Regions from separate parts of the Trichococcus shcherbakoviae genome, predicted to be linked through region 1. Evidence: predicted binding sites of a transcription regulator. Region 1 holds the regulator's gene; each other region holds the start of a gene.
The links. Region 1 encodes LexA, which represses DNA repair genes until DNA is damaged. Its sites were predicted from a motif close to CNAACANNTGTTNG; they were not measured.

Region 1 (4,073 bases):
TCTTTCGACGAAGTAAAAATAGCTGAACTGGTTGCTTACATACAGGAAAAGAATGTCGAGAGACAGGGGATTGTCCAATCCATCCATGAAGAAGCCAGCGCCGAACTGGCAAAGAATGAAAGCATGCCGGATGTTGTCGTGTTGGGGAGCAAGAATTGGCACGAGGGCGTTCTTGGGATCGTGGCAAGCAAGTTGGTCGAAGAATTCGGACGCCCGGCAATCTTATTCCGCATCAACGAAAAAACCGGCATCGCGAAAGGGTCGGCACGCAGCACGGAAGCGTTGGATATCTACAGTGCGTTGACCGATTCAAAGGACCTTCTCGCGAAGTTCGGAGGGCATAAAATGGCAGCAGGCATGAGCCTTCCCGCTGCCGATTTGTCCGCCTTCACTGAAAAGATAAACAGCTACGCGGCTGATTATCACGATGCGATCGTGTTGGGCGAATCCATTTACATAGATGCCATACTGCCGCTTGCCGATGTCACGCTGCCGTTTTTGAAGGAATTGGAATTGCTTAAACCTTATGGGACCGATAATCCAAAGCCTATATTCGGCTTCCAAAATGTACCTTTGACGGACATCAGACAGATTGGTGCCGACAACAAGCATCTGAAGTTCAAACTCAAGGACAAAAACCTCTTTCTGGACGTGATCGGCTTCAACAAGGGGAGCATCAGCAACCACTTGAACGAAGCGGATGTCGTTTCCCTCATCGGGGAGCTTTCGATCAACGTTTGGCGGGATAGCGCGAAACCGCAACTGCAGCTGAAGGACATCAAAAACAAACATGTCCAGTTTTTCGACAAAAGGAGTTCCGTCATCCACGATTCGGTATTGGCTGTGGAAGATGCCTTGTATCTGTTTTCGACTTCCGGCATCATGAAACAATTTTATGAGCGCATCCCGAACAGTTCGAACGCCGCGTTGCTCACTGACAATACAGCGGACGCCTTGCAGGATGTCAGCGCCAGCAACCTGGTGCTTTTCGAGTGTCCTTTGAAGATGAATTTGCTGGCTGATCTTTTGAAGAGCAATAAGTTCGAAAATGTGTATGTCGTCTCTCATGAATCGAACAGCGTTTATGCTGATGGAATCCCTCCGAAAGACCAGTTTGCAAAGTTTTACCAATATATCCGTTCACATAAGGATATCGATGTGAGAAATCGGTTAGATGCCTTGGCAGAATACTTAAAAATCAAAAAAAATCTTGCCATTTTTATGATTCAAGTGTTTTTGGAGGCGGGATTTGTTACAATAGACAATGGTTTCATCAATGAGGTCAAAAACCCTGTCAAAAGGGCTTTGAACGACACTCAAGTATACAAAGATCGCCTGCAGAAAATGGAAGCTGAGAAGGTATTCATCTACAGCCCGTTTTCGCAGTTGACGAAATGGTTGAATGAACAGATGATGGTACAATAATTAGGAGGAACACAAAATGGATTTGAAACAATATATTGCTGATGTCAAAGATTTCCCGGAACAAGGCATCATTTTCCGCGATATTTCACCCTTGATGGCGAACGGAGAAGCTTACCGCTATTCAATCAAAGAGATCGTGAAATATGCCCAAGATTTGAATGTCGATAAAGTAGTCGGACCTGAAGCGCGTGGTTTCATGGTCGGTTGCCCAGTCGCTGTGGAATTAGGCTGCGGATTCGCAATGGCCCGCAAAAAAGGCAAATTGCCGCGCGAAACGGTGGAAGTTTCCTACGGACTAGAATACGGAAAAGCAACGCTGCAATTGCATCAAGATGCCATCCTTCCTGGAGATAAAGTGCTGGTTTGCGATGACTTGTTGGCAACTGGCGGCACTACAGCCGCAACCATCGAATTGGTGGAAAAATTAGGCGGAGAAGTCGTCGGTTTGGCATTCCTGATCGAGTTGTTGGATTTAAAGGGCCGTGACCTGATCCAAGGGTATGACATCTTCACGCTGATGGAATACTAAGAACAACAAACAATCCGAAAATGAATAGACGCGCAAAAAGGCTGCCAGTAGTTGGCAGCCTTTTTGCAACAATCGGGGACTATCCGTTAAATAATGTGGTTCCGGTACAGACCGACTACTTTCCCCAGAATGATGACGGAATCCAGGATGATCGGATCCATGCTCGCATTTTCTGGTTGCAGACGATAGTAGTTGTTTTCTTTGTAGAATCGTTTGCAGGTCGCTTCATCATCGTCCGTCATGGCTATGACGATATCGCCGTTTTCAGCCGTGGCTTGTTTTCTGATGATGACTGAGTCGCCATCGAATATGCCTGCGTCGATCATGCTTTCTCCGCGGATCTTCAGCATAAACAAACTTCCGGAAGCGGATTTCAGATCCGGCGGAACCGGGAAATAATCGGTTGCTTCTTCGACAGCCAAGATGGGAGCTCCAGCTGTGACGGTACCCAACAACGGCATTTTATCCGACATGATCCCGAGTTTGTCCAGACCTGCTTGGGTCAGTTCGATCGCACGTGGTTTTGTAGGGTCGCGTTGGATGAAGCCATTTTTTTCAAGCCGCGACAGGTGGCCATGCACTGTGGATGTTGAGGACAGTTTTACTGCATTCCCAATTTCCCTAACGGTCGGCGGATAGCCTTTTTCTTGGACTTCTTCATAAATGTATTGAAGCACTTCAATTTGGCGTGAATCTTTATTTTTAACCATGAGATCATCATCTCCGTAATCCTAATTTTATAAGTTTAGGATACCATTAATCATCCAAAAAATCAAACAGATGTTCGCATATTCTTGGGGATTACGCAAGAATATGCTCAAAATTCTCCCGAAACCGGCAACAGCTGAAGCGTTTTCGAAAAATCGCTAAATTTATGCGTGATTGCTATTTCTTTTTCTCATAATCTTTAGTACAATTAACGAATGAATGCTTTGGAAAGGGGGATGAATACGTGTCAACAACAGCATGGGTAATGATGGTCATTTTAGGAATAGTAATAGGCGCGGTTGGCGGATTTTTCCTTGCAAGACGTTATATGGTAAAATATTTTGAAGAAAATCCACCGATCAATGAAGAAATGTTGCGCTCTATGATGATGCAGATGGGTCAAAAACCATCCGAAAGAAAAGTAAAACAGATCATGGCTTCTATGAAAGCACAATCAACAAAGAAAAAGAAATAGACTAATGAAATAATATACAAAATGTGGATCTCTACGGTTCCACATTTTTATTTTGTCCGGATACAGGTAAGAAGGGAGTAATATACGTGAGTATTTTCAAAAAATTGAGTTGGTTTTTCCGTCAAGAATGGAAATCTTATTTTGTGGGCGTCTTTTTCCTGATCATTGTGGCTATTCTTCAGGTCGTTTCGCCGCGCGTTGTCGGAATAATCATCGATGAAATTGCCTCAGGGACCTTAACGATGGCTTCTTTGTGGAAGTGGTCGGCAATCATATTGATTGCGGGCATCCTGCAGTACCTTTTCCGTTATATTTGGCGGATGAAGATATGGGGCACTTCGGCAGAGTTGGAAAAGATACTTCGTTCACGATTGTTCAAGCATTTCACCGAAATGGACGCTGTCTTTTTCCAGAAATACAGGACCGGCGATCTGATGGCGCATGCGACGAATGACTTGAATGCGATCAGGATGGTCGCAGGCGCAGGCATCCTGACATTGGCGGATTCGATTTCTTCAGGCGGGATCACGCTTTTCACAATGTTCTTCTTGATCGATTGGCGTTTGACGCTCATCGCCATGATTCCGCTGCCGGCTTTGACGCTGGTGTCGAGGATTCTCGGACAGAAGATGCACAAGCGTTTCCGCAAGGCCCAAGCTGCTTTCTCTAATCTGAATGACAAAACGCAGGAGAGTGTATCCGGCGTGAAGGTCATCAAGACATTCGGCGAAGAAGAAGAGGATATCCATGATTTCGAGGCTATGACGAAGGATGTCGTCGCGAAAAATAAAGCTGTCTACTTGGTCGATGCCTTGTTTGATCCGGCGATCCAACTTATTTTGGGGCTTTCTTTTGCATTGACGATCATCTTTGGTGGCCGTTTTGTCGTGGAGGGCAGCATCAGTATCGGTCAGCTGGTTTCGTTCATCAGTTATA
Region 2 (4,073 bases), 190 kb from region 1:
GATCAACGTCCTGGTTTCAGGATCCATCGTGGTATCCCACAGCTGATCCGCGTTCATTTCCCCGAGTCCTTTATAACGTTGCAGGATATAGCCCTTGCCGATGATGTCGATTTTTTCCTGCAGTTCCTTTTCGGTCCATGCGTACTGGATTTTTTCGTTCTTGCCGAAACCCTTGGATACTTTGTAAAGGGGAGGCTGCGCCAGATAGATTTTTCCGGCTTCCAACAATGGCTTCATGTAACGGTAAAAGAAAGTCAGCAACAAGATCTGAATATGCGCACCATCCGTGTCCGCATCGGTCATGATGATGATTTTGTCATAATTGCAATCCTTAATGTCGAAATCCGCCCCGACCCCTGCCCCGACTGTGTAGATGATCGTGTTGATTTCCTCGTTCTTCAAAATATCCTGCATACTCGCCCGTTCTGTATTGATGACTTTCCCACGCAACGGCAGTATCGCCTGGAACTTGCGGTCGCGCCCTTGTTTGGCGGATCCACCGGCGGAATCACCCTCGACCAGATACAGTTCATTCTTTTTCGGGTTTTTGCTTTGCGCAGGCGTCAGTTTGCCGGACAAAAGCGATTCGTTTTTTTGGCGTTTTTTGCCATTACGCGTCTCTTCACGGGCTTTACGCGCTGCATTCCTGGCCTCTCTGGCTTTCAAGGATTTTCTGGCGAGCATTTGGGCTGTTTCGCCATTTTCTGTCAAGTAAATGCTCAACTTTTCGCTGATAAGACTATCAACGGCTGCCCGCGCTTGCGGTGTGCCCAATTTTTCTTTCGTCTGGCCTTCAAATTGGAGTAGGTTCTCCGGTACACGCAGGGACAATACTGCCGAAAGGCCCTCGCGGACATCGCTGCCTTCGAGATTCTTTTCCTTTTCTTTGATCAGGTTCATTTTTCTCGCGTATTCATTGAAGGCTTTAGTGATGGCGGTCTTCGCACCGGTTTCATGTGTCCCGCCGTCTTTCGTCCGAACGTTGTTGACGAAGGACAGGATCGTCTCCGAATAGCCGTCGTTGTACTGGAAGGAGAATTCGATTTCGATCCCATCGGCCTCCCCGCTGAAATACACGATATCATGCAACGTATCCTTTTCTTCATTTAAGTAAGCAACGAATTCCTTGATCCCTTCTTCGAAGAAAAAAGTATCGCTTTGTTCAGTCCGCTCATCATTCAGCGTGATGGTTAAGCCTTTCAACAAAAAGGCTGATTCCCGGAACCGTTCCGCCAAAACATCATAGGAAAGCTGCGCTGTTCCGAAAACTTCTTTGTCAGGTAAAAAATGAATCAACGAGCCGGATCCTTTTGTGGTGCTTTTTGCTTTGGTCAATTTGCTGGCGGGTTTTCCGCCGTCCTTAAATTTCATTGTATAGAGTGTGCTCTCTCGGATGACCGAGACTTCCAGCCATTTGGAAAGGGCATTGACGACACTCGCGCCTACTCCGTGAAGACCTCCAGAAGTTTTGTAGCCGCCTTGGCCGAATTTCCCTCCAGCGTGGAGCACGGTAAAAATGACTTGGATGGTGGGCACTCCTGAAGCGTGCAAACCGGTCGGCATGCCACGTCCGTTGTCTTTGACGCTGATGCTCTGGTCTTCATGAATCGTGATGTCGATCTTATCAGCATAACCCGACAAGGCCTCATCCACCGCATTATCGACTATCTCATATACTAAATGATGCAATCCGCGAGCATCAGTCGAACCGATATACATCCCGGGCCGTTTTCTGACTGCTTCAAGTCCTTCCAACACCTGGATGGAATCATCATTGTATTTATTCTCTTTATTTTGTGCCATAAAAAAACTCCTTCGTATCTGTTCTAAGCGAACATCTATTCTATCATACTGTATAACTTTCACTTTGGAAAGTATAAAAAATGAGACGGAATTCTGCCTCCTATAGGAAAACTGCGGATAAAATGGTAAAATGAACTGCAATTGTATATTAACTGAGCATCAACTTAGGAGTGAAGTGAGAATGACAGCAATCGTCATCGTCCTGGCCTATCTTTTGGGTTCCATCCCGTCAGGCATTTGGATCGGAAAATATTTTTATCAAACAGACATCCGCAAATACGGCAGCGGAAACAGCGGAACTACCAATACCTTCCGCGTATTAGGAAAAAAAGCCGGCATCATCGTCCTGATCATGGACATGCTGAAAGGCTCAGCGGCAACCTTATTGCCGATCTGGATGGGAGTTGAAATCCATCCCTTATTGGCCGGGGTTGTTGCAGCCTTAGGGCATACGTACCCCCTTTTCGCTGGATTCAAAGGCGGCAAAGCAGTTGCCACCAGCGCGGGTATCATGTTGGCCTACAATCCGCTTTTTTTTGGGGAAGCAATCATCGCTTTCGTTATCTACCTGTACTTCTCCAGAATGGTCAGCCTATCCAGCATCCTAGTCAGTTTTACAGCGGTCGCTCTTTCCTTCTTCTTTAACGATTGGCCATTGACGCTCGTTACGATCCTTTTGACGATCTTCATCATCTATCGCCATCGTTCCAATATTTACCGGATCAGAAACGGAACGGAAAGCAAAGTGCCTTTCGGCTACAAATCGAAGAGCGCTAAAGAAAAATAACAGAATAAGGCGGGGCCGTAAATCATCGTTGATTTACGGCCCCGCCTTTTATCAGGCCCAATGACAAATTCTGCCTAGCCTAGTTGACAACTGAATTAAAAGAAATCGATCCGATGGACATAATAACGTTTATTCCCGGGTTCAAGCGATTGGATGGCTGTCTTCCGTTCCAGCTCCCCGTCCGAATCCGACCGGTCAGCAAGTCCGCACCAAGGTTCCAAACAAACATAAGTGGCGTCTTCCTGAGGCTTCGTCCAGATTCCCAAGTATTCGAAATCCTCATAGGACATCGTGACTCCATGCTCGCTTATATCGGAAGCCAGCGTCACGGTTGTCGGTTCCGGTGTTTTGAAAATGATGGCATCATTCAAAAAGAGATCCCTTTGCAATGGGAATCTGTTTTGTTCCACTTCAACCGTTTTGTCTGGTGCAAGATAAGGCCCATCCAGGAGCAAGCGCTGGCGGGAAGTTTCCGGAGTCATTTTGATGTAGTAATCCTCGAATGTTTCCCCTGCCGTCAAAGGCACGTTAAACCCCGGATGGCCGCCGATCGAGAAATACATCTTTTCTGTATCCAGGTTCTTCACTTTGTAGCTGACCGACAATTGACTCTCGAATAATTGATAAGTCAGCTGCAATTCAAACAAAAATGGATAAACATCCTTGAAATCACCATTCGGAGCAAGGATAAAGGTAATGCTGTCTGACAAGCGCTCATGCACCGAAAATTTCGAATCGCGCGCAAATCCGTGTTGTCCCATTGTGTAAGTTTTATCGTTATGGCGGAAGGTATCGTCCTTCAGGCGTCCAACGAAGGGAAACAGGATCGGCGCATGCCTGTTCCAAACTTTTTCATCAGCCTGCCAAATATATTCGATGCCGGTATTCTTCGCGATTACACTGGTGATCTCTGCACCTTTATCTTTTACGGTTACCGCAAGGTGCTGATTTTCGATTACAAACTCCATGACATTTCCCCCTATTTTGGCTTTACACCATTTTGCTTACTGATCATTTTTTGGATACAAAGCCCCTTTTAAAGCATCAAGCAATTCTGCAGAGCCTACTCTGATGAAGGTTCCCTTCATACCGAGCGATCTCGTCTCGAGAATACCGGCTGATTCAAGTTTTCTTAAGGCATTCACAATGACGGAACGCGTTATATTTTTTTCTGCCGCAATTTTTGATGCGGTGATGCGTTCCTCCAAGGATGGAAAAGTCTCAAAAATCGCTTTGACCGCCTCCATTTCGCTGAAAGACAGCGATTTTATGGCGATCTGGATCAGTGTGGTCACGCGCGTTGCCTCTTGCATGCGCAAATTGATGGCATGCAGCAACTCGATGCCGATAACCGTGGCACCATGTTCAGCAAGGATCAGATCGCTGCTGTCAAAAACCGGAAACAAACGCGCCAATACCAAGCTGCCAAGCCGCTTGCCGGAAGCAAAAATCGGAACGATCGTTGTGACACCCGTAATGAACA
Region 3 (4,073 bases), 1.4 Mb from region 1:
CGCTCTTCAAAGATCTCTTTGTCCAACAAATCAGCTACACGGATACCGACACGCGCTGCTTTATCCATGTAAGCTGGCCCGATACCTTTGATCGTCGTACCGATTTTGTTTTCGCCTTTTGAATCTTCCTGAAGCTGATCCAATTGAATATGATAAGGCAAAATGACATGGGCACGGTCGGAAATACGCAGGTTATCCGTGTTGATGCCGTGATCTTTCAAATATGCCAATTCTTTGATCAATGATTTCGGATTCACTACTACGCCGTTTCCGATCACACTGATTTTTTCTGGATAAAAAATGCCGGATGGAATTAAGTGCAATTTGTATGTAACGCCATCAAACTGGATTGTGTGGCCAGCATTGTCTCCGCCTTGATATCTAGCGATTACTTCTGCATTCTCACTAAGGAAATCTGTAATCTTCCCTTTACCTTCGTCTCCCCATTGAGTCCCAACAACTACTACTGAAGTCATTATTTACTCCACCTCATCTTATTTATTCATAACACTATGCTAGTTTACCAATATTACCTATGTCTTTCAATAAAGAATCAAATAAAAGCGCTCATTTCTGAACAATTTGTCCAATATCATTAACTAATTTCCGGCATATAGCTCATCGAAGAAAATTTATTGAATTCCTTTTTGAACAGGAGCTTTACGGTTCCCCGCGCCCCACTCCGGTTTTTTTCGATGATGACTTCTACGACATTGTTCTCCTGCTCATCCCGTTCCGATTCTTCGCCGCCTTCACGTTCGTAATAATCATCGCGGTACAGGAAAGCAACGATATCGGCATCCTGCTCGATCGATCCCGATTCACGGATATCGCTCAATACCGGACGCTTGTCTTGCCTTTGCTCCACGCCACGGGACAATTGGGAAAGGGCGATTACCGGTACTTTCAGTTCCTTCGCCAACTTTTTCAATTGACGCGAAATGTCGGAAACTTCCTGTTGGCGACTTTCGCGGTTATTCCCTTCGATCAGCTGCAGATAATCGATCACGATGAGGCCCAGTTTTCCCTGTTCCTGCAGCAAACGACGGCTTTTTGCCCTGATTTCCGCAATCCGGATCCCCGGCGTATCATCTATGAAGATTTTTGACTGGCCCAGCGTCCCCATCGCCATGATCAGGTTGGACCACTCATCCTCAGAAAGCTGTCCTGTCCTCAGGTGGCCGGCATCGATGTTCCCTTCCGCACACAGCATCCGGTTGACCAATGACTCCGCCCCCATCTCCAAGCTGAAGATAGCGACTACCTGATCCGCCTTGGTTGCGACATTCTGCGCGATGTTCAGCGCAAAAGCGGTCTTACCTACGGCCGGACGCGCCGCCAGGATGATCAGCTCTTCTTTTTGGAGGCCCGCCGTCATTTTGTCCAAAGCGATATAGCCTGTCGGCACCCCAGTGACGTCATCGCTTCGTTGAGCCAATGATTCGATATTCTGCAGCGATGCCGAAACGACATCCGATATGCGGATGAACCCGGATCGGTTTCTCCGTTCGGATACCTGAAGGATGTTCTGTTCGGCGCTGTCCAGCATGACAGCAAGCTCATCACCCTCTTCATAGCCTTTGCGGACGATTTCTGTAGCTGATCGGATCAGATTGCGCAAGATCGATTTCTCTTCCACTATCTTGGCGTAATATTCCACGTTGGCTGAAGTGGGTACCGCGACCGCCAATTCGGCTAAGTACTCCATGCCGCCAGCATTTTCAAGCTGATTCTTCGTATCCAACTCATTCGAGATAGTGACGACGTCTATCGCTTCATTCCGATTGTTCAATTGCAAAATCGCATCAAAAATAATCTGATGATTTTTTCTGTAAAAATCAGATGATTCAAGGTATTCTAAAACATTCACAACCGTTTCGGGATCCAAAAAAATGGAACCCAGAACGGATTGCTCTGCTTCTATACTATGAGGGGGTATGCGATCTTGAAGTGTATCTTCCATTTTATATTTTCACCCTTTAGGTTTTTTCATTCGGACGAGGCAATCATTCCTGGCTACCTCGTCTTTTGCTTCCTTATTGTATCCTAAATCAGCCATATTTACAATTCAGAAAAACGAACTCTTGTTCCCATTTGTAAAAAATTCTGTTGGGTCAGTCCGCCTTAAAAAGGCCGTCAGATTAATTTTCTTCTATATTATAGGAGTTGCCTCAGTGATCCTCATAAGCAAACGAAAAGACAGAGATTGGTATCCCTGTCTTTCGTTTGTGTTTGGAAAATTATTACCCTTCCGTCACTTGTACAGTCAACATCGCTGTCACTTCCGGATGAATTTTTACGGGCATTTTTGTGAAACCCAATGCGCGGATAGGATTTTCTAATTCAATTTTTCGTTTATCCAATTTAACATTATGTTGCTTTTGCAACGCTTCAGCAACCTGTTTCGTTGTTATGGAACCGAACAATCGACCATCTTCGCCAATTTTTGCGGACAATTTGATGATTGATTCATCATTCTCCAGCAGTGCTTTTAATTCTTGGGCTGCTGCTAACTCCTCTGCCTGCTTCTTCTCTTCAGCCTTCTTTTGGCCTTTCAATGCGGAAATAGTGGCGGCATTCGCTTCTTCAGCCTTGCGGTTTTTGATCAGGAAATTAGCGTAGCCATCCGCAACATCTTTGACTTCCCCTTTTTTACCTTTACCTTTAACGTCCTCTAAAAAAACAACTTTCATTTATTATTCCCCTTCCTTGATTTTTTCTGGATTTATGACTGCTTTCAGTTTCTCAACGACTTCATGGACTGTCGTATTCTCAATCTGAGTGGCTGCATTGGATAAATGTCCGCCGCCACCTAATTTTTCCATGACTGTCTGCACATTGTATTGACCCAGACTTCTGGCGCTGATTCCGACTCTGCCGTCTTGGCGTTTTGTGACGACAAATGAAGCATCTACCGCTTCCATCGACAACATCGTGTCGGCTGTTTGAGCAGCTACGACTGTGTCATAGATTTTTTCATCTTCCCCATGGACGATCGCCAGGTTACCATTCACAAATTCCATTGTCTGCAACAAATGGCTTCGCAACAGATAAGTATCCAAGTCCTCTTTCAGTGATTTCTGGATCAGTACGGTATCGGCTCCATTAGATTGCAGATAACTGGCAGCATCAAAAGTCCTTGATCCGGTTCTCAAACTGAAGTTGCGGGTATCGACGATAATCCCCGCCAACATAGCAGTTGCTTCTATCTTATTGATAGCATCCATCTCATTGGATTGATATTCGAACAATTCAGCGATCAATTCCGATGTGGAGGACGCATAAGGTTCCATATAAACCAAAACAGAATCTTTCGGAAATTCTTGTCCGCGTCTGTGATGATCCAAAACAACTATTTTTTTGGACAGATTCAACAGCCCAGGTGCCGGTGTCATGGATGGGCGATGGACATCAACCATCACGATCAGCGTCTGTGGCGTCACCAATGCCATTGCTTGTTCAGGCGAAATGATCCGCTTCGCAATCAAAGGATCTTTGTCTATCTCCTGCATGATCCGGTTCACATCATTGGAAAATTGTTGCGGATCCAATACTATCCAGGCTTCCCGATTGTTCATCTGAGAAATGCGGCGGATTCCTAAACAGGAACCGATAACGTCCATATCCGGATAACTATGACCCATGATGATAACTTTATCGGCATGGATAATAAGCTCTTCCAAAGCTTGGCTGATCATTCTCGCACGGATACGGGTCCGTTTTTCCATTGGGTTAGTTTTACCACCATAGAAACGGGCATCTTCATTTTCGGCCCGCACAACAACCTGATCGCCACCTCTTGCCAAGGCTAAATCAATATTCGACTGCGCCATTTTAGCGACTTCTTTAAAATTGGTTTGCTCAAAAGTTTTCTCATATGAGAAACCCATGCTCAATGTCAACGGAAAATTTTGCTTGTAGGTTCTTTCCCTTATTTGATTTATGATATCAAAATTGTTTTCTTCGATTTTCTTTAATGCACGCATATTGGTCAATGCTATAAAGCGGTCATCATCTACTCGTTTCAGAAAGACATTATTCATGTTTGCCCAATTTGTGAGTTGATTCGTCAG

Region 2: the regulator LexA is predicted to act here: its motif matches at 1,832-1,845, upstream of parE (DNA topoisomerase IV subunit B).
Region 3: the regulator LexA is predicted to act here: its motif matches at 2,078-2,091, upstream of dnaB (replicative DNA helicase).

The regions. Positions count from the first base shown of each region.
Region 1 covers NZ_OY762653.1:246,473-250,545, reverse strand. Annotated here, with positions in the region: gene recJ (single-stranded-DNA-specific exonuclease RecJ) at 1-1,425, shown strand, start outside; gene ACKPBX_RS01045 (adenine phosphoribosyltransferase) at 1,442-1,954, shown strand; gene lexA (transcriptional repressor LexA) at 2,041-2,664, opposite strand; gene ACKPBX_RS01035 (YneF family protein) at 2,907-3,137, shown strand; gene ACKPBX_RS01030 (ABC transporter ATP-binding protein) at 3,224-4,073, shown strand, end outside.
Region 2 covers NZ_OY762653.1:53,595-57,667, reverse strand. Annotated here, with positions in the region: gene parE (DNA topoisomerase IV subunit B) at 1-1,803, opposite strand, end outside; gene plsY (glycerol-3-phosphate 1-O-acyltransferase PlsY) at 1,985-2,590, shown strand; gene ACKPBX_RS00240 (aldose 1-epimerase family protein) at 2,686-3,558, opposite strand; gene codY (GTP-sensing pleiotropic transcriptional regulator CodY) at 3,595-4,073, opposite strand, start outside.
Region 3 covers NZ_OY762653.1:1,630,454-1,634,526, forward strand. Annotated here, with positions in the region: gene ACKPBX_RS07830 (adenylosuccinate synthase) at 1-476, opposite strand, end outside; gene dnaB (replicative DNA helicase) at 596-1,963, opposite strand; gene rplI (50S ribosomal protein L9) at 2,244-2,693, opposite strand; gene ACKPBX_RS07845 (DHH family phosphoesterase) at 2,697-4,073, opposite strand, start outside.